DNA from 4 places in the Shewanella sp. 4t3-1-2LB genome. Region 4 is predicted to be linked to each of the others. Evidence: predicted binding sites of a transcription regulator. Region 4 holds the regulator's gene; each other region holds the start of a gene.
What was found. Region 4 encodes LexA, which represses DNA repair genes until DNA is damaged. Its sites were predicted from a motif close to TACTGTATNNNNATACAGTA; they were not measured.

Region 1: the regulator LexA is predicted to act here: its motif matches at 1,505-1,524, upstream of recA (recombinase RecA).
Region 2: the regulator LexA is predicted to act here: its motif matches at 2,700-2,719, upstream of recN (DNA repair protein RecN).
Region 3: the regulator LexA is predicted to act here: its motif matches at 4,294-4,313, upstream of dinB (DNA polymerase IV).

What each region holds. Positions count from the first base shown of each region.
Region 1 covers NZ_JAFNJD010000002.1:43,221-48,471, forward strand. Annotated here, with positions in the region: gene J3L11_RS01725 (regulatory protein RecX) at 1-330, opposite strand, end outside; gene recA (recombinase RecA) at 342-1,412, opposite strand; gene mutS (DNA mismatch repair protein MutS) at 1,710-4,298, shown strand; gene rpoS (RNA polymerase sigma factor RpoS) at 4,368-5,251, opposite strand, start outside.
Region 2 covers NZ_JAFNJD010000002.1:64,033-69,283, forward strand. Annotated here, with positions in the region: gene barA (two-component sensor histidine kinase BarA) at 1-324, shown strand, start outside; gene J3L11_RS01810 (YjaG family protein) at 329-928, shown strand; gene recN (DNA repair protein RecN) at 1,023-2,684, opposite strand; gene J3L11_RS01820 (LysR family transcriptional regulator) at 2,879-3,778, shown strand; gene J3L11_RS01825 (phosphate ABC transporter substrate-binding protein PstS family protein) at 3,851-4,819, opposite strand; gene phoR (phosphate regulon sensor histidine kinase PhoR) at 5,007-5,251, opposite strand, start outside.
Region 3 covers NZ_JAFNJD010000003.1:11,597-16,847, forward strand. Annotated here, with positions in the region: gene dnaG (DNA primase) at 1-780, shown strand, start outside; gene rpoD (RNA polymerase sigma factor RpoD) at 916-2,766, shown strand; tRNA gene J3L11_RS02245 (tRNA-Ile) at 2,942-3,018, shown strand; gene dinB (DNA polymerase IV) at 3,193-4,263, opposite strand; gene J3L11_RS02255 (methyl-accepting chemotaxis protein) at 4,372-5,251, opposite strand, start outside.
Region 4 covers NZ_JAFNJD010000029.1:24,939-30,189, reverse strand. Annotated here, with positions in the region: gene J3L11_RS11775 (VTT domain-containing protein) at 1-145, shown strand, start outside; gene J3L11_RS11770 (glycosyltransferase family 39 protein) at 142-1,863, shown strand; gene J3L11_RS11765 (SulA-like leucine-rich domain-containing protein) at 1,934-2,419, opposite strand; gene lexA (transcriptional repressor LexA) at 2,416-3,036, opposite strand; gene plsB (glycerol-3-phosphate 1-O-acyltransferase PlsB) at 3,188-5,251, shown strand, end outside.

The sequences.
Region 1 (5,251 bases), on a different contig from region 4:
ACCGTCAGTTATCGCGTATTTTTTCTGGATGCGCTGACGAGCTAAGTCCACCCAGTCACAATCAGCAATATCTAACGCTGCTTCGATACAGCTTTTTGGTAAACCTTTCTGCAACCCCGTCTGGCGGATCCGTGCAGGCCCGTGCCCTTTGGAGATCTGTGAACGAATAAGGGCCACAGCATAACGTTTATCGTCAACAATGCCTTGTGCTTCCAGTTTATCGGCAAGTTGCTCTATCTCGGTTTTTGCAAATCCTTTGTCTGTCAGCCGGGCGCACAATTCGCTCCGGCTATAATCGCGGCGCGCTAACAGCGCCACCGCAATGTCCATTAATGACTCGCTCAGAAGATCTCTCCAGTTTCCATATCGATATTATCATCACCCGCAGTCTCAACCGCAGCAGGCGCAGCAACGCCACCTTTATGCAGTAACATCTCACGCAACTGAGTATCAATCTCTTGCGCAATCTCTGGGTTATCTTGCAGGAATTTACCCGCATTAGCGCGTCCCTGACCGATTTTATCTCCCTTATAGCTGTACCAAGCGCCTGATTTTTCAATAAGTTTATGCGCCACACCCAAGTCAACCAATTCACCAACACGGTTAATACCTTTACCATAAAGAATCTGGAAATCAGCCTGTTTGAAAGGTGCAGCAACTTTATTTTTAACCACTTTAACTCGGGTTTCGTTACCGATAACTTCATCGCCTTCTTTAATCGAACCGGTACGGCGAATATCCAGACGCACGGAAGCATAAAACTTCAGCGCATTACCACCAGTTGTAGTTTCTGGATTGCCGAACATTACCCCGATCTTCATACGGATCTGGTTGATAAAAATCAGTAGTGTGTTGGACTGTTTGAGATTACCCGCCAATTTGCGCATGGCCTGGCTCATCATGCGCGCTGCCAGCCCCATATGGGAATCACCAATCTCACCTTCAATCTCAGCTTTAGGCGTCAACGCAGCAACGGAGTCAACAATAATGACATCCACCGCGCCACTGCGAGTCAATGCATCGCAGATTTCCAATGCCTGTTCACCTGTGTCTGGCTGAGAGCAGAGCAGATTATCAATATCCACCCCTAATTTACGGGCATAGATAGGGTCCAATGCATGTTCTGCGTCAATAAAGGCGCACACTTTACCTTCGCGTTGAGCAGCCGCAATCACCTCTAATGTCAGCGTGGTTTTCCCTGAAGATTCAGGTCCGTAGATTTCAACAATACGTCCAAGTGGCAAACCACCGGCACCCAAGGCAACATCGAGAGAGAGCGAACCGGTGGAAATCGTTTCCACATCCATGCTTCTGTCTTCGCCCAATTTCATAATTGAGCCTTTGCCAAATTGCTTTTCAATCTGGCCCAACACGGCGTTTAGCGCTTTCTCTTTGTTCGGATCAATCTTCATTCTGATTCCCTCTTACGACAACCAATGAGTTGTCTGAAATGCCTGTCATCACCCGGACGGGTATAAATCGTTTTAACGTTTAGACAGTAGTATACTGTACAATCATACAGTATCAAGCCCTGAGTATGATTAATTTGCCAGCGCTAATTGGCTGACCTCAATGGTCCCTAGCACTCACTAGACTATGATAAAATTTGTCTCCTAAACTTCATCCCCCCTAAATACCTGTTAATATTGCCAACCTGATTGTACAGAGAATTCCTTGAATAACTAACGGACAAACAGCGCAAGCTTATGATGCAAAACACAGCTGCCAGCCTCGATGACGACTTCGAAAAACACACGCCCATGATGCGGCAATACCTATCGATGAAAGCTCAGCATAGCGATATGTTGTTGTTTTACCGGATGGGCGACTTTTATGAATTGTTTTATGACGATGCCCGCCGAGCTTCCGAATTACTCGGTATTTCCCTTACCGCTCGGGGTAAGAGCGGTGGTGAACCCATTCCAATGGCTGGCATTCCATACCATGCAGTGGAAACCTACTTGGCCAAGCTGGTACAACAAGGTGAGTCTGTCGCTATCTGCGAGCAGATTGGCGATCCCGCATTGGCAAAAGGACCGGTTGAGCGCAAGGTAGTCCGTATCGTTACCCCCGGCACATTAACAGATGAGGCGTTACTACAAGAGCGGCAGGACAATCTGCTGGCGGCCGTTTATGAAGGCAAAACGGGTTTTGGGTATGCCACTCTTGATGTTGCATCTGGACGTTTCATTGTCACTGAACTGGAAGACCTAGAGAGCCTTGAAGCTGAGCTACAACGGACAAAACCTGCCGAGCTTCTTTACAGTGAAGATTTTACCCAACAGCAACTGCTCAATAGCATCAAAGGTAAACGTCGTCGCCCCGAGTGGGAATTTGATTTCGACACGGCAATGCGCCTATTGCTAGATCAGTTTGGCACCAAAGATCTGCATGGTTTTGGTATTCAACAGGCACGTCTATCACTACAGGCGGCAGGTTGTTTGATGCAGTATGTACGCGATACTCAGCGCACTGCTTTGCCACACATTAATGCCATTCATCAATTCAGCCCTAGCGACAGCATAGTGCTGGATGCGGCAACTAGACGCAATTTAGAGCTTACGCAAAACCTTTCCGGTGGCCGAGAAAACACGTTAGCAGCGGTGTTGGATGCGACGGCGACCCCCATGGGGAGCCGCATGTTACAACGCTGGATCCACCAGCCACTACGCAACCGCGCTTTGATTGAAGCACGGCATCAGGCTGTGGCAGAACTGCTAACAACGGGACAACACGAGTCGCTGCACCAATTGCTTAAATCACTGGGCGATGTTGAACGCATTATTGCTAGGTTGGCAATCCGCAATGCCCGACCACGCGATCTTGCGCGTTTACGTCAGGCATTGGAGTTGTTACCGGAGATCCAACAACAATTATCGACGCTGCAGCAGCCTCATCTGCGGCAACTCAGTGAACAGCTCAGTGAGTTTCCACATGAGCTGTCGCTGCTGCAACGTGCCATTGTGGATAATCCACCGGTGCTTATTCGCGATGGTGGTGTCATTCGTGAAGGTTACAACGCGGAGCTCGATGACTGGCGCAGCCTAAGCGATGGTGCGTCTGACTACCTACAACAACTGGAAGTTCGTGAAAAGGAACGCACAGGCATAGCCACACTAAAAGTGGGCTTCAATCGGGTGCATGGTTATTACATTGAAGTGTCACGGGGCCAATCTGCGCAAGTGCCCCTAAGCTATCAACGGCGACAAACACTGAAAAATACCGAACGCTACATTATCCCCGAACTAAAAGAATATGAAGAAAAAGTGCTCTCTAGTCAGGGGAAAGCGCTCGCACTAGAAAAACAGTTATGGGATGAGTTGTTTGATCTGCTACTGCCTAAACTGTATGCATTACAGTGCTTTGCTATGGCAGCGTCGGAATTAGACGTACTGAGTAATTTTGCCGAGCGCGCCGAATCCTTTAATTATTGTCAACCTGAGTTGAGTGACCATACTGGGATTGATATTGATGACGGTCGGCACCCGGTTGTAGAGCGGGTGAGTCAATCCCCATTTATTGCCAACCCGGTGGTGCTTAATCCCAAGCGCCGTATGCTGATTGTGACTGGCCCCAACATGGGCGGTAAATCTACTTATATGCGGCAAGTGGCACTGATAACGCTGATGGCATACATCGGCAGTTTTGTGCCGGCAACCAGCGCAACTATTGGCCCAATTGATCGCATATTCACCCGCATCGGCGCCTCAGATGATCTCGCATCCGGTCGCTCGACCTTTATGGTCGAGATGACAGAAACGGCAAATATTCTGCACAATGCTACCGCCAACAGCTTGGTGCTGATGGACGAAATTGGGCGAGGCACATCTACCTATGACGGCATGTCATTGGCCTGGGCAGCAGCCGAGTACCTCGCTAGGAAACTGGGGGCGCTTACATTGTTTGCCACTCACTATTTTGAACTGACGCAACTATCTGAGTTGTTACCGCAGGTGATCAACGTGCATCTGGATGCCGTAGAGCATGCAGACACCATAGTGTTCATGCACGCAGTGCAGGAAGGGGCTGCTAGCAAGAGCTACGGCTTGCAGGTCGCGGCGCTGGCTGGCGTTCCAGCTCATGTGATTAAAGCCGCAAAAATGAAATTGCAGGAATTGGAAGCCAGAGATAGCCACAGTGGCAACACTAGCCCGATGCCGATGCAGTCAAGCCTGCCTTTTGAAAACGCAACATCAGAAGTTGAGCTGGCGTTGCAGCGACTTAATCTTGATGAAATTACCCCTAAAGCAGCGTTAGATCTGTTATATAAATTACGGGCGTTAGCTAAACCCAGTTAACCTAACAGTGATCATCTACGTGATGAAAAAGCGCACATTTATGTGCGCTTTTTTTGCAATCGCTACAAATTACATCTTAAACAAAGCTTCTACCGATAAGCCCTGAGCGGAAATCATATCCCGTAAACGTTTCAATGCTTCTACTTGGATCTGTCTGACGCGCTCACGGGTAAGACCTATCTCAGTTCCCACATCTTCCAAGGTGGCGGGCTCATAACCCAACAAGCCGAAACGACGTGCTAATACTTCCCGCTGCTTAATATTCAGCTCATTAAGCCATTTCACCACAGACTTGGAGATATCCTCTTCCTGAACTTGAGCATCTGGGGTGTAGCTATCATCATCGGGCAATACATCTAACAAAGCTTTCTCGTTGTCACCGCCAATGGGGGTATCTACCGAGGTGATTTTTTCGTTCAACTTCAACATGCGACTAACGTCAGCACTGGGCAAATCAAGTCTTTCAGCAATCTCTTCTGCTGTTGGTTCATGATCCAGCTTATGTGCCAACTCGCGGGCAGTACGCAGATAGACATTGAGTTCTTTTACTACATGGATCGGCAAACGAATGGTACGAGTCTGATTCATGATGGCCCGTTCAATGGTCTGACGGATCCACCAAGTTGCATAGGTAGAAAAACGGAAGCCACGTTCTGGATCGAACTTTTCAACTGCCCGTATCAATCCTAAGTTACCTTCTTCAATAAGATCTAGCAGCGCCAAGCCACGATTGTTATAACGGCGGGCAATTTTAACAACTAATCTGAGATTGCTTTCAATCATTCGGTTACGCGATTTTTCGCAACCACGGAGAGCTTTACGTGAAAAGAAAACTTCCTCCTCGGCTGTTAACAAGGGAGAAAAACCGATTTCGCTTAGATACAACTGAGTGGCATCAAGGTTTTTCTGCAGGTCGTCCTGCACTCGCTCAGCAAGAGCGTCAACCTGTTGCA
Region 2 (5,251 bases), on a different contig from region 4:
GCACAAGCCAACAACAAGGCCTCGCTGGCGCAGGAGATGTTGCAGATGCTGGTTAATTCGATTCCAGAAACCCGGGAAAACATTGAAACTGCATTAAAGCAGCAACAATTACCGCAATTATTGGCGGTTATCCATAAACTTCACGGTGCTTGCTGCTACTCTGGGGTGCCGACATTACAGCAGTTATGCCAGATAATAGAATCGGCCTTAAAAACCGGCGCACAACTGCTCGATGTCGAGCCGGAAATTCTGGAGTTGCTTGATGAACTGACTAAGGTAGAATCAGCGGCCCAAAAGTTACTCTCCTCATTCGTAACGGACTGAACCCATGAATGTAAAAGCGGGATTTTTTAAACGGCTTAAAGCACTAAGCCTGCCGCAGAAAAAACTGTTTGCCGTAGCCCTGTGTCAACGCATGCTACCTAACTATCAGCTGTTTGCTGAAGTGTGTCACTTTGGAAATGCGGCAGTTTTGGAAACCTTGCTGCAACTGTTGTGGCAGTCGCTTTATGACAACAAACTCAAGCTGAATATTGAATTGCAGTTAGCCAAGCTGGAAGAAAATACCCCAGAGCCGGAGAATTTTGACGTTTATGGTGTCTATCCAGCACTGGACGCAGTGGTCGCACTGTCCTCTTTACTCGGCGCGTTGGAGAGCAAAGTCGAAGATGACATTATCAATATTTCCAAACTATCTTCAGCCACCGTCGCCAATTACATTGAAGCCATTGCGCCTGACGAGATGACAGAACAACAACTGGAAGATTTTGTGTTCGATCATGAGGTGATGCAAGAAGAGCGGCAATTGCAGGAATCGCTATTGACCATCGTTGAAGAACAACCGCAGCTAGATGCAGTGTTTATTAAAGAGTTGCGTAAAGAGATTGTTGCTAACGGTGTATCTAATATTGGTATTTCACTGAACTGACGGGGCAGACTTTTCCCTACGATACGCCATTAGCCATACGCTAAATGTAATAAGGCCGGGATTCCCGGCCTTTTCACTATTCAAACCCAACAACTCAGGCATTCAACAACTCGCGCGCATTGGCGAGCGTATTGTCAGTAATAATATCGCCACCCAGTAACCGCGCCAGCTCCTGTACTCTCTGCTCACGGTTTAATGACACCATAGAAGTCTCAGTCATGCCACCCTTGCTTTGTTTGGCCACATACATATGCTGATGACCATTACCAGCGACTTGGGGCAAGTGAGTCACACATAAAACCTGAGTCGATTCCCCCAGCGAACGCAGCATGCGGCCCACAACCGCAGCGGTAGGCCCAGAAATCCCTACATCCACTTCATCAAAGATCAGTGTTGGTGTTGCCACCTTGCGCGCAGTAATCACCTGGATCCCTAAACCGATGCGCGACAGCTCACCACCAGAAGCAACTTTAGCCATGCTCTCCAAGGGTTGTCCCGGGTTGGTGCTGACGCGGAACTCCACATCATCACAGCCATGCAGCGACATCTGTTGTTCGTTAAATTGCACGGACACCACAAACTTGGCTTTTGGCATATTCAGCTCGCGCACTGAATCAGTGACTAATTTTTCCAACTCTTTGGCATAACGCAGCCGACTTTGGCTCAATTTCTGGGCCTGCACAAAGTAGTTTTCTCGACTAGCGGCTAACTGCAGTTCCACTTCCTCCAGTCTCGACTCATCGGCATCCAGAGTGCTCAATTCCGCCAACAATGACTGATGGTGCTGGTATAACTCTACAGGCGGCACATGATGTTTGCGGCTCAATTGCATCGCTTTTGATAATCGTGCTTCAATCTGAGCAAAAACCTCAGGATCCATCTCCAACCGTTCTAGGTAACGCTGCAGCTCACTGCCACTCTCTTGCACTTGGATCAGTGCTTCATTCAACATGTGACCAACCGATGCTAACTTCGGATCAAAGCCTTCCAGTTCTGCCGCAATATGTACCGCTTTATTAAGCAATGACTCGATATTCATCTCGTCACCTTCACTGAGCAGGTAAATCCCCTGCTGGCAGGCTTCCATCAACGCTGTACCATTAGCCAGCTTTTTATGCTCTTGCTCCAGCTCAGCAAATTCCTGTTCCCCTAGGCCGAACTCGTTGAGTTCCTCCACTTGATAACTCAGCAGTTGTTTGCGAGATATCCGCTCTTGCTGCGAACGTTGTAACTCTTGTAGTTGCTGTTCAGTATGACGAAAACGCTGATAAGCGCTACTGACGGCATCCAGCAATAACCGGTGATTGGCATAGCTATCCAACAGCAATAACTGTTGCTCACTCTTCAGCAAAGCGTGATGAGCGTGCTGCCCATGAATACCCACCAGTAATGGCCCCAAGGCCTTAAGCTGAGCCAAGGGGACAGGATTACCGTTGATATACGCGCGTGAGCGGCCATCATTGCCAATGGTCCGGCGCAGGATACATTCGTCTTCCAGCTCCAGATCATTATCTTCCAGCCAGCGTTTAGCCTGCGGTACATCGGTTAGCGAAAAACGGGCACTGACTTCGGCTTTGTCGGCACCGGGCCGCACGCTGCTGGCATCAGCCCGGTTACCCAAACATAGCCCCAACGCGTCGATGGCGATTGATTTACCGGCACCAGTTTCACCGGTAATGCTGGTCATGCCAGCGCGAAAATCCAGTTCCAAAAAACGCACAATGGCAAAATTGTTGATGCTGAGTTGGCAAAGCATAAAATATCCCCAAAGCACTGTATTAATGAACAGTATATACTGATTTTTTATACAGTAAATAGCCGCACATTATTTATGCTGGTCTAGGAAGTTCAGTGAATATTACAGTCGACTCACTATCACGCTATCAAACTGTTCAAGCAATCCGCTATTATGGGGCTCTGTCTTAGCGCCTAGATTGAGTCCTTAATACTATGCAGTCATCTCTGGAACTCCAGCTCATCTACCTGTTTGTCCACCTGGTAAATGCCGGAAGTTTTTCTGCGGCGGCGCGTCAGTTGCAGATGCCAATAGCGACTGTCAGCCGCAAACTTGCACGACTGGAAGAACAACTTGATCAGCAGTTACTGATGCGCAGCACCCGTAAACTGCGCCTTACTGAAGAAGGACTGGCGTTATATCAGAAGTACCAAGAAGTGGTCGCGCAATTTGATGCGCTCAGCCACAGCGGTAGTCCAGAAAGACCGGAAGGAACCTTAAGGCTAGCAGCGCCGATTTCCATCATTGCTAATCTGCTTATTGGTTGTCTCTCGGAGTTTTGCGAACTGTACCCAGATATCCAATTGCATATAGCGCAAAGCAATGAAGAGTTTGATCTAGTTGATAAAGCCATTGACGTAGCCATTGTTGGCGGCACCCAACCTGATTCCTCCTGGATCGCCTGCTCTCTGGGAGTATTGGACTATCGGATGGTGGCATCACCAGATTATCTGCGCCATGCTCCGGCATTACAGCATCCACAGCAGTTACATCGACATAAGATCATTAAAGCCTGGCCCTTTTTCAACTGGACGCTGCGGCATGCCAATGGTGATGCATTTTATTACGATGGACCGGCCAATCTGACGCTGACCGATCTCAATGGCGCCATTCGCGCGGCGGAACTTAGCGGAGGGATCCTCTACGGCCCAGAGCTGTTTGTAAAACAGCAGTTACGTGAAGGCAAACTGCAAATTCTGCTGCCAGAATGGCGTTGTGAAAAGCGGCGTATTTCGTTGTTGTATCATCAGCGCAGTCAACAACCGCTAAAAGTCCGACTATTTATTGAATTTATGCAATCCAGAGCCGACAAACTGTTTTCGATGAAAGACTGAGTATCAAAACATAAAACCCGTCGTAACTGACGGGTTTTATTTACAGGCTATCGCAGTAGCAGCGATAGCGATTTACAACTTGATACCGGCCTTGGCGAGATCTTTCGCTATCACAGTCCCTGGCAGTGGCACGTAGCCGTCTTTTTCCACTATCTGCTGCCCTTGTTTCGACAGGATATAACGCAGGAATTCACGCTGCATTGGTGGTAGTTCCTGATTAGGATGTTTATTCACATAAACATACAGATAACGTGACAACGGGTAAGTGCCGGTTGCTGCGTTTTCGGCAGTAGCAGGAATATATTCCTCACCCTTTTTCGAGATGGCAACAGCTTTCACACCGGCAGTTTTGTAACCAATACCGGAATACCCCACGGCGTTAAGCGACTGCGACACCGACTGCACAACAGAGGCGCTGCCTGGTTGCTCGTTGACACTGGGCTTAAAATCACCTTTGCACAGCGCGTGCTCTTTAAAGAAGCCATAGGTCCCGGACACTGAGTTACGGCCATATAGCTGAATATCCTTGGTCGCCCAATTTCCTTGCAACCCCACATCTCCCCAGCGAGTCAAATCAGCGGAACCGCATTTGTGCGTTGAGGAAAAAATACCATCTACCTGTTCCAGACTTAACCCTTTAATCGGATTGTCTTTATGAACAAATACCGCCAAAGCATCGATAGCAACCCGGATACGAGTGGGCTTGTAGCCATAGTGCTTTTCGAAAGCTTCTTCTTCATTGGGCTTCATTGCGCGGCTCATGGGGCCAAACTGAGAAGTCCCTTCGGTCAATGCTGGAGGGGCAGTAGATGAACCCGCCGCTTGGATTTGCACATTGACGTTAGGATACATCTGCTTGAACCCTTCGGCCCACAGCGTCATCATGTTCGCCAGAGTATCGGAGCCAACCGATGAGAAATTACCGGAAACACCGCTGGTTTTTTCGTAGTCAGGCAACGCGGGGTCGACTGCAGCCATTGCAGTTGCAGAGAATAAACCGGCGGTCAGGGTCATCGCGCCTACAAGCTGTTTCAGTTTCATGATTTGCTCCAGTAAAGTGACGCCATAGTTATCTGCCGTCAGTATTGGTCAATACCGTGAAGATTCTATGATCATTTGATGACAGTTACATGACATAGACCGAGTTAAATGAAAGCTAAATAATCAATAAAATCAACAGCAAATAATTTTACCGACACTAATGACCATTATGAGGTCATTACCGTCGCTACTGTGCCAGCAAATGTTGCGGGATCACAAAGCTAAAAGTACTGCCCTTCCCCGGTTCACTCATCACCACTAACTCACTGTGATGATGGTTCAACGCGTGCTTCACAATGGCGAGACCAAGCCCAGAGCCCCCCGTTTGCCGCGACCGGGCATTATCAACGCGGTAAAATCGTTCCGTCAGACGGGTAATATGCTGCGGCGGAATACCAATACCGCTATCACGAACACTGAACATGGCACCAG
Region 3 (5,251 bases), on a different contig from region 4:
GCATGGCGTGCGCTGGAAACCGCACTACCGATGCTCAAACCCGGTGATACCGTGCGTTTTATGTTTTTACCACAAAGCGAAGATCCAGATTCCATGGTGCGCAAGGCCGGGAAAGAAGCATTTGAGCAGTTGATTGAAGCCGCTCAGCCACTGGAAGCGTTTTTGTTTGATACATTAACCGAGCGTAATGGCGGCGACAAAGCATCGTTTGCCAAGCAAGCCATGACGTTACTTGAACGTATTCAAGACAGCGTGTTACAAAATCTGTTGCTGGAAAACCTTACCTATCGCTTGCGTATGGGAAATGTTGAAGAAATGAAGCGACGTTTAGGGTTCCAACCCAAAAGCATCGCACAAGCCCAGCAACAACAGACATTGAAAGGCAGAGGCACCCCCTTAAGATTGGCAATTGCCCTGCTGGTACAGGATCCCCGTTTAGGGGTTAACTTAGTGCCTCAACCGGCACTACAATTTTTGAAAATGGCCGGCATAGAGTTGCTGGTTCGCTTATTGGATTTAACTCGAAACCAAACGTTAAACAGCGCACAACTACTTGAATATTATCGGGATACAGAAGATTACCCGATACTGACTAAACTAGCCCAATGGGACCATCAAGTGGCGGATGATAACGTACAGCAAGAGTTTAAAACCGCACTGGTATGGCTGAACAATCAATATATTGAACAGCGCTATCAGGAATTAAGCCTGAAGCAAAATCTGACTAAGGAAGAAAAGTTACAGCTGACCAAGCTGATTGCCGCCATGAAGCGCTCATAACTTAAGAATTTTCCGGTTCAGGTTCGGCAACGGGCTGGCACAGTATTGTGCAAATGGTTATAATTGATGGTTTGCACGGCACCCAAGTAATGCCGTTGCTTATCGTTGTAACAGTTACCAAATTGGATGATATCTATGGATCATACTCCGCAGTCGCAACTTAAACTGTTGCTCGCAAAAGGTAAAGAGCAAGGTTATCTAACCTATGCAGAAGTGAACGATCACTTACCTGCCGACATGGTCGATTCAGACCAGATCGAAGATATTATCCAGATGATAAATGACATGGGTATCCGGGTGTTCGAAGAAGCCCCCGATGCCGATGACATTATGATGTCTGAAGACAACACTGACGACGACGCGGCAGAAGAAGCTGCTGCTGCGCTGGCTTCGGTTGAAAACGAACTGGGACGGACTACAGACCCTGTCCGCATGTATATGCGTGAAATGGGTACCGTAGAACTATTGACCCGCGAGGGCGAAATCCAGATCGCTAAACGTATTGAAGAAGGGATCAACGAGGTACAAGGCTCTGTGGCTGAATATCCACAAGCGATTGCCATGATCCTCGAACAATACGATCAATATGAAGCCGATCAACTGCGTCTGTCTGACATTATCTCTGGATTTGTAAATCCTGATGACGATGAAGTGGGCCCGGCTGCCACACACATTGGTTCAGAATTGTCTGATGACGATCTGGACGACGAAGATGATCTCGACGACGATGAAGACGAAGATGAGTCCGGCAGCGACGATGATGACGGTGCCAAAGGGCCAGACCCGGAAGAAGCGCGCGAACGTTTTGCACAGCTGCGAGCCGCCTATGAGAACTCACTGAAAATCATCGCTGAAAAAGGCCGTAACCATCCGCATGCCGTAGGTGCATTGTTTGAAATTGGTGAGATCTTCAAAGAGTTTCGTTTAGTTCCCAAGCAGTTTGATCGCTTAGTCAAAAGTATGCGTGCGATGATGGACAAGGTACGCGTTCAGGAACGGCTGATCATGAAGCTGTGTGTCGAACAAGCGAAAATGCCAAAGAAAAACTTTATCAAGTTATTCGGTGGTAATGAAACAGATATTACCTGGTTCCAGAAAGAAATCGCGGCAGCAAAAGCATATTCCGATACCTTGAAGGCCGTAGAGGAAGACGTGGTCCGCTGCCATAGCAAACTGGCGGCAATAGAAGCCGAAACAGGTCTGTCAATAACGGCAATCAAGGACATCAGCCGCCGCATGAGTATTGGCGAAGCGAAAGCCCGCCGAGCCAAGAAAGAAATGGTGGAAGCTAACCTACGTCTGGTAATTTCTATCGCCAAGAAATACACCAACCGTGGTCTGCAATTCCTGGATCTTATTCAGGAAGGCAACATCGGTTTGATGAAGGCCGTAGATAAATTTGAATACCGCCGTGGTTACAAATTTTCTACCTATGCGACTTGGTGGATCCGGCAAGCAATTACCCGTTCAATCGCGGACCAAGCTCGTACTATCCGTATTCCAGTGCATATGATCGAAACCATCAACAAGCTGAACCGTATTTCACGGCAGATGCTGCAAGAGATGGGACGCGAGCCATCGCCAGAAGAGTTGGCAGAACGTATGATGATGCCAGAAGACAAAATTCGGAAAGTGCTGAAGATTGCCAAAGAGCCAATCTCAATGGAAACACCGATCGGCGATGATGAAGATTCGCATCTGGGCGACTTCATTGAAGACACCACGCTGGAATTGCCGCTGGACAGCGCCACTAGCGAGAGCCTAAAACAAGCGACTCATGAAGTGCTGGCAGGGCTGACGGCACGTGAAGCTAAAGTGCTTCGCATGCGTTTTGGTATCGACATGAACACTGATCATACTTTGGAAGAAGTAGGTAAACAGTTTGATGTAACCCGTGAACGTATCCGTCAGATTGAAGCTAAGGCACTGCGTAAACTGCGTCACCCTAGCCGCTCAGAAATTCTGAAATCCTTCTTGGATGAATAAACGTTTATAATGAAAAAACCCTGCTTCTGCGGGGTTTTTTATTGCCAAATTTTCGACCACTGCATAACAGATAACCAATTGAAAGCGCAGCAGTTCAATAAGCACCAAAACACGGGTGACAAGCCGGAACAAAGTTCGTATACTCTCACCCGCTTGACAAAAACACCGTCAACAAGGCCCCTTAGCTCAGTTGGTTAGAGCACACGACTCATAATCGTTAGGTCCACGGTTCAAGTCCGTGAGGGGCCACCATCAAATTCCTCAAAAGAGCCTGTTTTTACAGGCTTTTTTGTTTCCTATTATTCACTAATTTATATTCAAAAAATCACTGGGCGATGGCCGTGTTACCCATGCATTACTACGAAACCTATCAAAGCCATTTGATAATTTTTTAAACCTCAATGTACTGACTTAATCACTGGTTCCTTAGATATTTAACGTCAATTGCTGTTCATGAGCAGAGCTGTCACCAGCGTGATTGGTTACTAAACCTGCCGCGATGCCCACCAACCGGATACCTCGACCTTCAGCACGTTGCAGGGCTTGCGTCAACAAGCTATCAAGCATCTGTGGCGATAATGTGCTGGCGCGACTCTCAATGGTGGTCTGACGAAAATCGGCGAATTTGAGCTTTACAACTAATTTTCCTATCTGCCGCTCGTGTGTGTGGCGCTGTAATCTGCCAGCCAGCTCTTTTATCAGTCCCTGCATCACCTGTCGGCACTGCTCCAGATTGAAAATATCCCGAGCAAGAGTGGTTTCAACCCCAACGGACTTCCGTGGGCGATAAGGCGTCAGTTCCCGGTCATCAATACCAAATGCACGTTGGTGTAATATGTGGCCAAACTTACCGAATATCTCCACTAATTTGTATTCAGGAAAGCGCTGCACATCTGCACAGGTATGTAATTGCATCTGTGCCAAGCGGCTGGCGGTAACTTTGCCGACACCGGGAATCTTGTGCAACGGTAGTTGTGCAATAAAATGGGGCAATTGCTCGGGAGTGATCACAAACTGGCCGTTAGGTTTGTTAAGCTCTGAAGCCACTTTGGCCAGAAACTTCACTGGCGCAACCCCAGCGGAGGCGGTCAGTTCAGTTTCAGCCCAAATATCCCGACGGATAGCCTCAGCAATAAGTGTCGCGGAGCCCTGATACAAATCACACGCAGATACGTCAAGAAAGGCCTCGTCTAACGACAAAGGCTCAATTTTATTGGTGTAGCGCTGAAAAATAGCACGGATCTGCTGCGATATTGCTTTATATAGTTCCATCCTTCCCGGTAGCAAAATTAGCTGGGGGCAGAGCTTTAACGCATAGCCGGTTGCCATAGCGGAATGCACACCAAATTTTCGTGCCTCATAGTTACAAGTACTGATAACGCCTCGGCGCTCCCGACTGCCGCCTACAGCTAGAGGTTTTCCTCGATATTCAGGAAAATCACGCATTTCAACGGCTGCATAATAGCAATCCATATCCACATGAATGATTTTCTTCATTTTGTTTTACCTGGGTGTCGCACATAGAAATACTGTACAAATAAACAGTGTTATTGTAAAGGATATTAAAAAAGGAGCCGAAGCTCCTCTTTGTTAACCCAACAGATCTCAGCTGGTGCGAAAGTGACCGATGTTGTCCGTCAACGCCTTGCTGACTGCACGAAACGCTTTCATCTGTTCGACTAACTCTTCACTGGCGGTAAGTGATTCATCTGAACTTTCGCGCACGTCCTCTATATTACGCGCTACTTCATCCGCAACTACCGCTTGTTGTCCGATAGCAGAGGTCATTTCTGCGGTTTGTTGTTGGATCTCATCAATTGCAGCAGTGATGTCAGCCAACACAGCTTCTACCTGCACCGTAAGTTCTCTGCCGCTATCAGCCTCTTTAACGCCTGCCTCCATCACCTGCTCTGCCTGCAGTGCCTGAGCTTGCAGCGTCTGGATAATATCCTGAATACTGCTGGTAGAATCTTGTGTCCGTGACGCTAGTGTTCGCACTTCATCCGCTACCACCGCAAACCCACGCCCTTGTTCGCCTGCTCGTGCTGCTTCAATAGCGGCATTGAGCGCCAACAGATTGGTCTGTTCTGCTATCGCACGGATAACGCTGAGTACTTCACCAATTTCCTCTGAGCTGCTTTTAAGTTCGCGGATGACGCTGGCAGCAGAATTAACTTGGTTGGATAAAGCATACATACCGTTGGCGGCTTTTTGCACTGTCTGTACGCCAGCCAACGACTGCTTTTGTGCGGCATCGGCAGAATCGGCGGTTCGTTGGGCTCCTGCCGCCATTTCCTGACTGGTATGTGCCATTTCTGTTGCCGCCGTGGCAACTGACGCAATCTGCTGCTTCTGCGCCCGTACAGAACTGAGTGCCTGTTCGCACACAGCTACCGAACCGTCAACCCCGCGATCAACTTCTTCTGTTAGCTGGCGAGTCTCTTTCAACATATCTTCCACCTTAGCGGCGAATTTATTGAAAGCA
Region 4 (5,251 bases):
ACTTGGTCTGTCTGATCATGTGCAATTGATCATCAGTATCGCACTGTTTTTGATTTCCAGCATTATCGGCGCTTACCTGTATCGCAGTCGCTTGCAGCGGCAGGTGGACGAACTGATTTCCGAAGATGAAGAGACCGCGCAATGAATTTCCTGTTAAAACCGTTTGATTCGGATGATTATCGCCGAGTGTTCTGGGCATTGTTCTGGCTGACACTGGTGGTGATGTTGTTGGGCATTGGTTTCCGCTCTCCCTGGCCTGCAGATGAACCAAGATTTGTGGAAGCCGCGCGTGAGATGGTCTCCAACGGGCAGTGGCTGTTCCCTAGCCGTGGCGGTGAATTCTATCCTGATAAACCACCAGTGTTCATGTGGGCGATTGCGCTGTGCTATCTACTCCTTGGCAATCTCAAACTGGCATTTCTACTACCCAATGCATTGTGTGGCTTATTAACCGTGATGTTGGTGTTTGATCTCGGGGCCAGACTGTGGAATGTGCGTACCGGTCGCAACGCCGCCTTATTGCTGATGTTGGTGCCGCAATTTCTGGTGCAAACTAAAAATGCCCAAATAGATGCGATGGTGATGTGCTGGATCACGGTCGGTTGTTATGGGTTAGTTCGCCATTTTATGGTGGGGCCAAACTGGCGCTGGTATTTTGTCTCTTGGGCATTTATGGGGCTCGGTGTCATTACCAAAGGCGTGGGTTTTCTACCGCTGTTGATGTTGATACCGCTGGCTGTTTACGCTTGGCGTCAGAAGCTGTATTTGCCGAGCTGGAAATGGAAGGCCGCACTTGGGCCATTAGTGATGCTGGCGGTCATCGCCGCTTGGCTAGTGCCTATGGTATTGACGGTGTTACACAATGGCTCTCCAGAGTACACCGCCTATATGAATAATATTCTGTTCAAGCAAACTGGTCACCGTTATGCCAATGCTTGGCATCACATCAAACCGTGGTACTTCTTTATTGTTAGCGTTATCCCTTGGTTGTGGTTCCCGTTGCCCTTTTTGGCAATTGCACACTGGAAAACATTTGTCTCACGCCTAAAGTCAGATCCGCAAATTGCTATTCTGTTGCTGTGGGTCGCGTTGGTGATAGTGTTTTTCAGTATCAGCCCTGGTAAGCGTAATCTGTATATTCTACCGGCCTTACCTATGGCGTCGTTGGCGATAGCTGCTGCGTTACAGGGGGTTGGTCAGCGGCGTTGGTTTGAATGGTTAGTGACTGGTCTGATGTGGCTGGTCACCGTAGTGACTTTAGTACTTGGTGGCTTGGCGGTAGCAGAATCACCATGGTTACTGGACAAGCTTGCCGACTACACCGACAACCTCGCGCGGTTCGGATACTTTCTGCTGAGCATGGGGTTGCTGTTTGCTCTGGTATTACTGGTAACTCGTCGCTCATTTTCATTGATACGAGCTGGCGTAATGACCTTTATTGGATGGGTGCTGTATGCCAGTTGGGGCTACCTGTTACTGGATTCCGTAAGAACGCCCAAAGCGGTATTGCAGCATACCGCCGAGGTGATTGGGACGGATGCCCAACTTGGGCTTATCCATTTCAAGGAACAATTTATTCTGTTTTCGCCGCTGGATATCACCCATTTCAGCTATCTGGCTCCGGTTGCAGAGCAGGAGCGTAATGCTTGGCGGTGGATGCAGCAGGGGACTCAGCACTACCTGTTGGTACCTGGTGGTGATAAGTTGCAATGCTTTGATATGAGCAAAGGTCGCAACATGGGAACCGCTCACCGAGAAGATTGGTATCTGTTAGGACCTGATGCTATGAATGCGAGTTGTCCTGAGCCGGAACAGGTAGAGGTTTATCATACCGAGCGTCCGGGACAATGGATGCGTGAATAGTGAAATGCACATAATAAAAAACGCAGCATAAGCTGCGTTTTTTATTGCCAGTATGGAATAGGGCAGGAGGTTAGTGAACGGCTTGCAGTTTGGGAAGTGAGTCAGTCGTTTCTGTGCTAGCGTTGGTCTCCAGTACAAAACCCATGGCGCGCGCACTTTTCGCCACCAATTGCAACCGACGTTTGTCTTTATGATCTAACTGTTCGACCCAACTGATCACGGCACTAGAGGTGCCACTAGTCAGTGCTTTCTCCATTGCCCACAACGCTTCAACTTCATCGCGGGCGCGTACTTGCAACACTCTGTCCATTCTCACGCCGGCACGAGCTAGCAACGCTTTGTAACCTATGTTGTTTTCTGGATTAATCAATACAATCCAGCGGCCTTGTTGGCTCAGTTGGGCCAATTGTGCACTCAACTGCTGTAGTTCCTGTCGTCCCAAAGTGCGCGTTGCTAGATTGGATATGCCAGTACGTTGCCACGGGGTACTTGTTGCATATACGGTTTCCTGCCATAGCCCTGGATGGCTGGGAGCATTACCCATCAGTATACTCATAGCCAATCTCCATTACGGATGACACCTACGGCCAGACCTTCAATGGTCAATGGCTGTTGTGTAAGATCCACTCTGATCGGCTGATAATCGTCATTTTCAGGGTGTAAAAGTACAATATTACCTTTCTTTTCAAAGCGTTTTACTGTGACATCGTCTTCGACTCTGGCCACCACCACTTGGCCATTACGGGCATCTTGTACTTTGTGTACTGCCAGCAAATCGCCTTCTAGAATGCCAATGTTCTTCATACTGTCACCCCGAACGCGTAGCAGAAAATCTGCACTGGGATGAAACATAGCCGGATCTACCTGATAGTACTGCTCGACATGTTCTTGCGCGAGAATGGGCTCGCCTGCAGCCACTTGGCCGATCAACGGTAATCCCAGTTCTTCTGTATTGTCTTCGTCCATTGGCAAACGAATACCGCGTGATGTGCCCGGCATAATTTCAATGCAGCCTTTTTTGGCTAACGCCTTCAGATGTTCTTCGGCGGCGTTTGCACTTTTGAAGCCAAGCCGACTAGCAATTTCAGCACGGGTTGGTGGCATGCCAGTTTCGGCAATATTGTTCTTAATCAGCTCCAGGATTTGCGCCTGTCGTGGTGTCAGCGGTCTCATGTCGATTCCTGTTTTTCCATACAGTAACTGTTAGTATATACAGTATTTTGGGTAGCGCAAGTATTAACCAGTTATCAGACTGTTGGCTAAGGGTTGGTTTATTCTGGTATTCTACAACGCTATTGACTGAGGTTTAGATTCTATACAAACGATGTCCAAACAAGACTCTCTCTGGCGTACATCTCTGCGTTGGTTGCAGCGGCAACTGGTGCACTCAGTGGTTGTACCGCAGGATCCATTCACTGATCTGAATCTGGATCCATCAAAGCCCATGGCTTATGTGATGAAAACGGAATCGCAAAGCGATATTGCCGCACTGGCGGACGTTACCGATAAGCTGGGCTTGCCTAGTCCTTACGAACCCATGCAAGTGGCTGACGTGCAACTACCTCGAGTTGTGTGTCTGGAAGGTGCCAAACCACTGCTGGGGGCCCGTAAAGATGATATGCCATTTCTCAACAGCTTCACGCTGCTGCTGAATTTACACCAGGCTGATACTTCGCTGGACATTCAGTTGGTCCCCGTAAGTTTGTACTGGGGGCGAACACCCGGTAAAGAAGATGATTCTATGCGCGCCGCCGTTTTTGAGCGGGAGAGTCCGACCTGGTTACGCAAATTTCTGATGATTCTGTTTTTGGGGCGCGACAACTTTGTGCAGTTTTCCAATGCGGTGTCCCTACGTTGGATGGCCGACCAGCATGGTACTGACAAAGCGATAGCACATAAGTTGTCACGGGTGGCGAGAGTTCATTTCAGTCGTCAGCGAAAAGTGATGACAGGGCCGGTTCTCCCTAATCGGCAGGCATTATTTGCGGATCTATTACAGTCAGCCCATCTGACCGAAGCGATTCAGGAAGAAGCCAGCAGTAAGAAAATTCCAGAGGCGGAAGCCCGCGCGCAAGCGGAGGCCTATCTAGAAGAGATCGCGGCCGACTACTCAGATGGTCTGATCCGCATTTCCAAGCGGTTACTGACACTGCTGTGGCACAAGCTGTATCGTGGTATCTCGATTCGCGGTGCTGAGCATGTGCGGCAGTTGCATCATGATGGTCATGAAATCGTTTATGTGCCGTGCCATCGTAGCCATATGGACTATTTGTTGCTGTCCTATCTATTGTATTTCGAAGGCATGGTGCCACCGCACATCGCCGCGGGTATCAATCTTAATTTTTGGCCAGCAGGGCCATTGTTCCGCCGTGGTGGCGCGTTTTTTATTCGTCGCAGCTTTAATGGTAATAAATTGTATACCGCGGTGTTTAAGGAATATCTCGATCAGCTGTTCGCCAAAGGTTATTCCGTGGAGTATTTCACCGAAGGTGGTCGTTCTCGCACTGGCCGGCTGCTGTCGCCCAAGACCGGTATGTTAGCGATGACAGTGAACTCGGTGCTGCGGGGGATTGACCGGCCAGTAACCTTGGTGCCGGTATATCTGGGGTATGACCATGTGATGGAAGTGGCGACCTATCTTAAGGAACTCAGTGGCCGTAAAAAACAGAAAGAATCGGTATGGCAAGTGCTCGGCGCGGTGCGCAAGCTGGGGAACTTTGGCCGGGTCTATGTGAATTTTGGTGAGCCAATTAATCTACAGAACTTCCTCTCTACATATGCGCCCGGTTGGCGTGAAAGCGTGACACAGGATCTAGAGCAGAAACCCGTCTGGCTAACTCCCGCAGTAAACAATCTGGCGACCAGCGTCATGACTCATATTAACGATGCGGCAGCGGCTACCGCTGTGTCATTGATCAGTCTGGTGCTGTTGTCGACCAAACAACACGCATTGGAACGGCAGCAATTGGAAAAACAGCTGGATTTTTATCTGGATCTGTTACATCAAGTGCCGTACACAAATTTTGCTTCTGTGGCCGAGGGTGACGGTCGCGAGCTATTGCGGCAGGGGATAGAACTCAACAAGTTTTGTCTGGATAACGACGGCTTGGGCGATATTGTTTCCATTGATGAAAAAGTCGCTATTACCATGACCTACTACCGCAACAATGTGCTGCATCTGTTTGCCGTGCCCGCATTACTGGCGAGCTGCTTGTTGAATCTGGAACACTGCAATCGTGAACAACTCTCAACCGTGGTGGCAAAGTTCTATGCGCTGCTGCAGGCAGAGCTGTTTATGGGGCAAAGAACATTGACGGCTTATATAGAACAGATGCTGCAACGGTTTGAACATGCGGGTTATATCTCGCCAGAATTAGTGGTTAGCCAG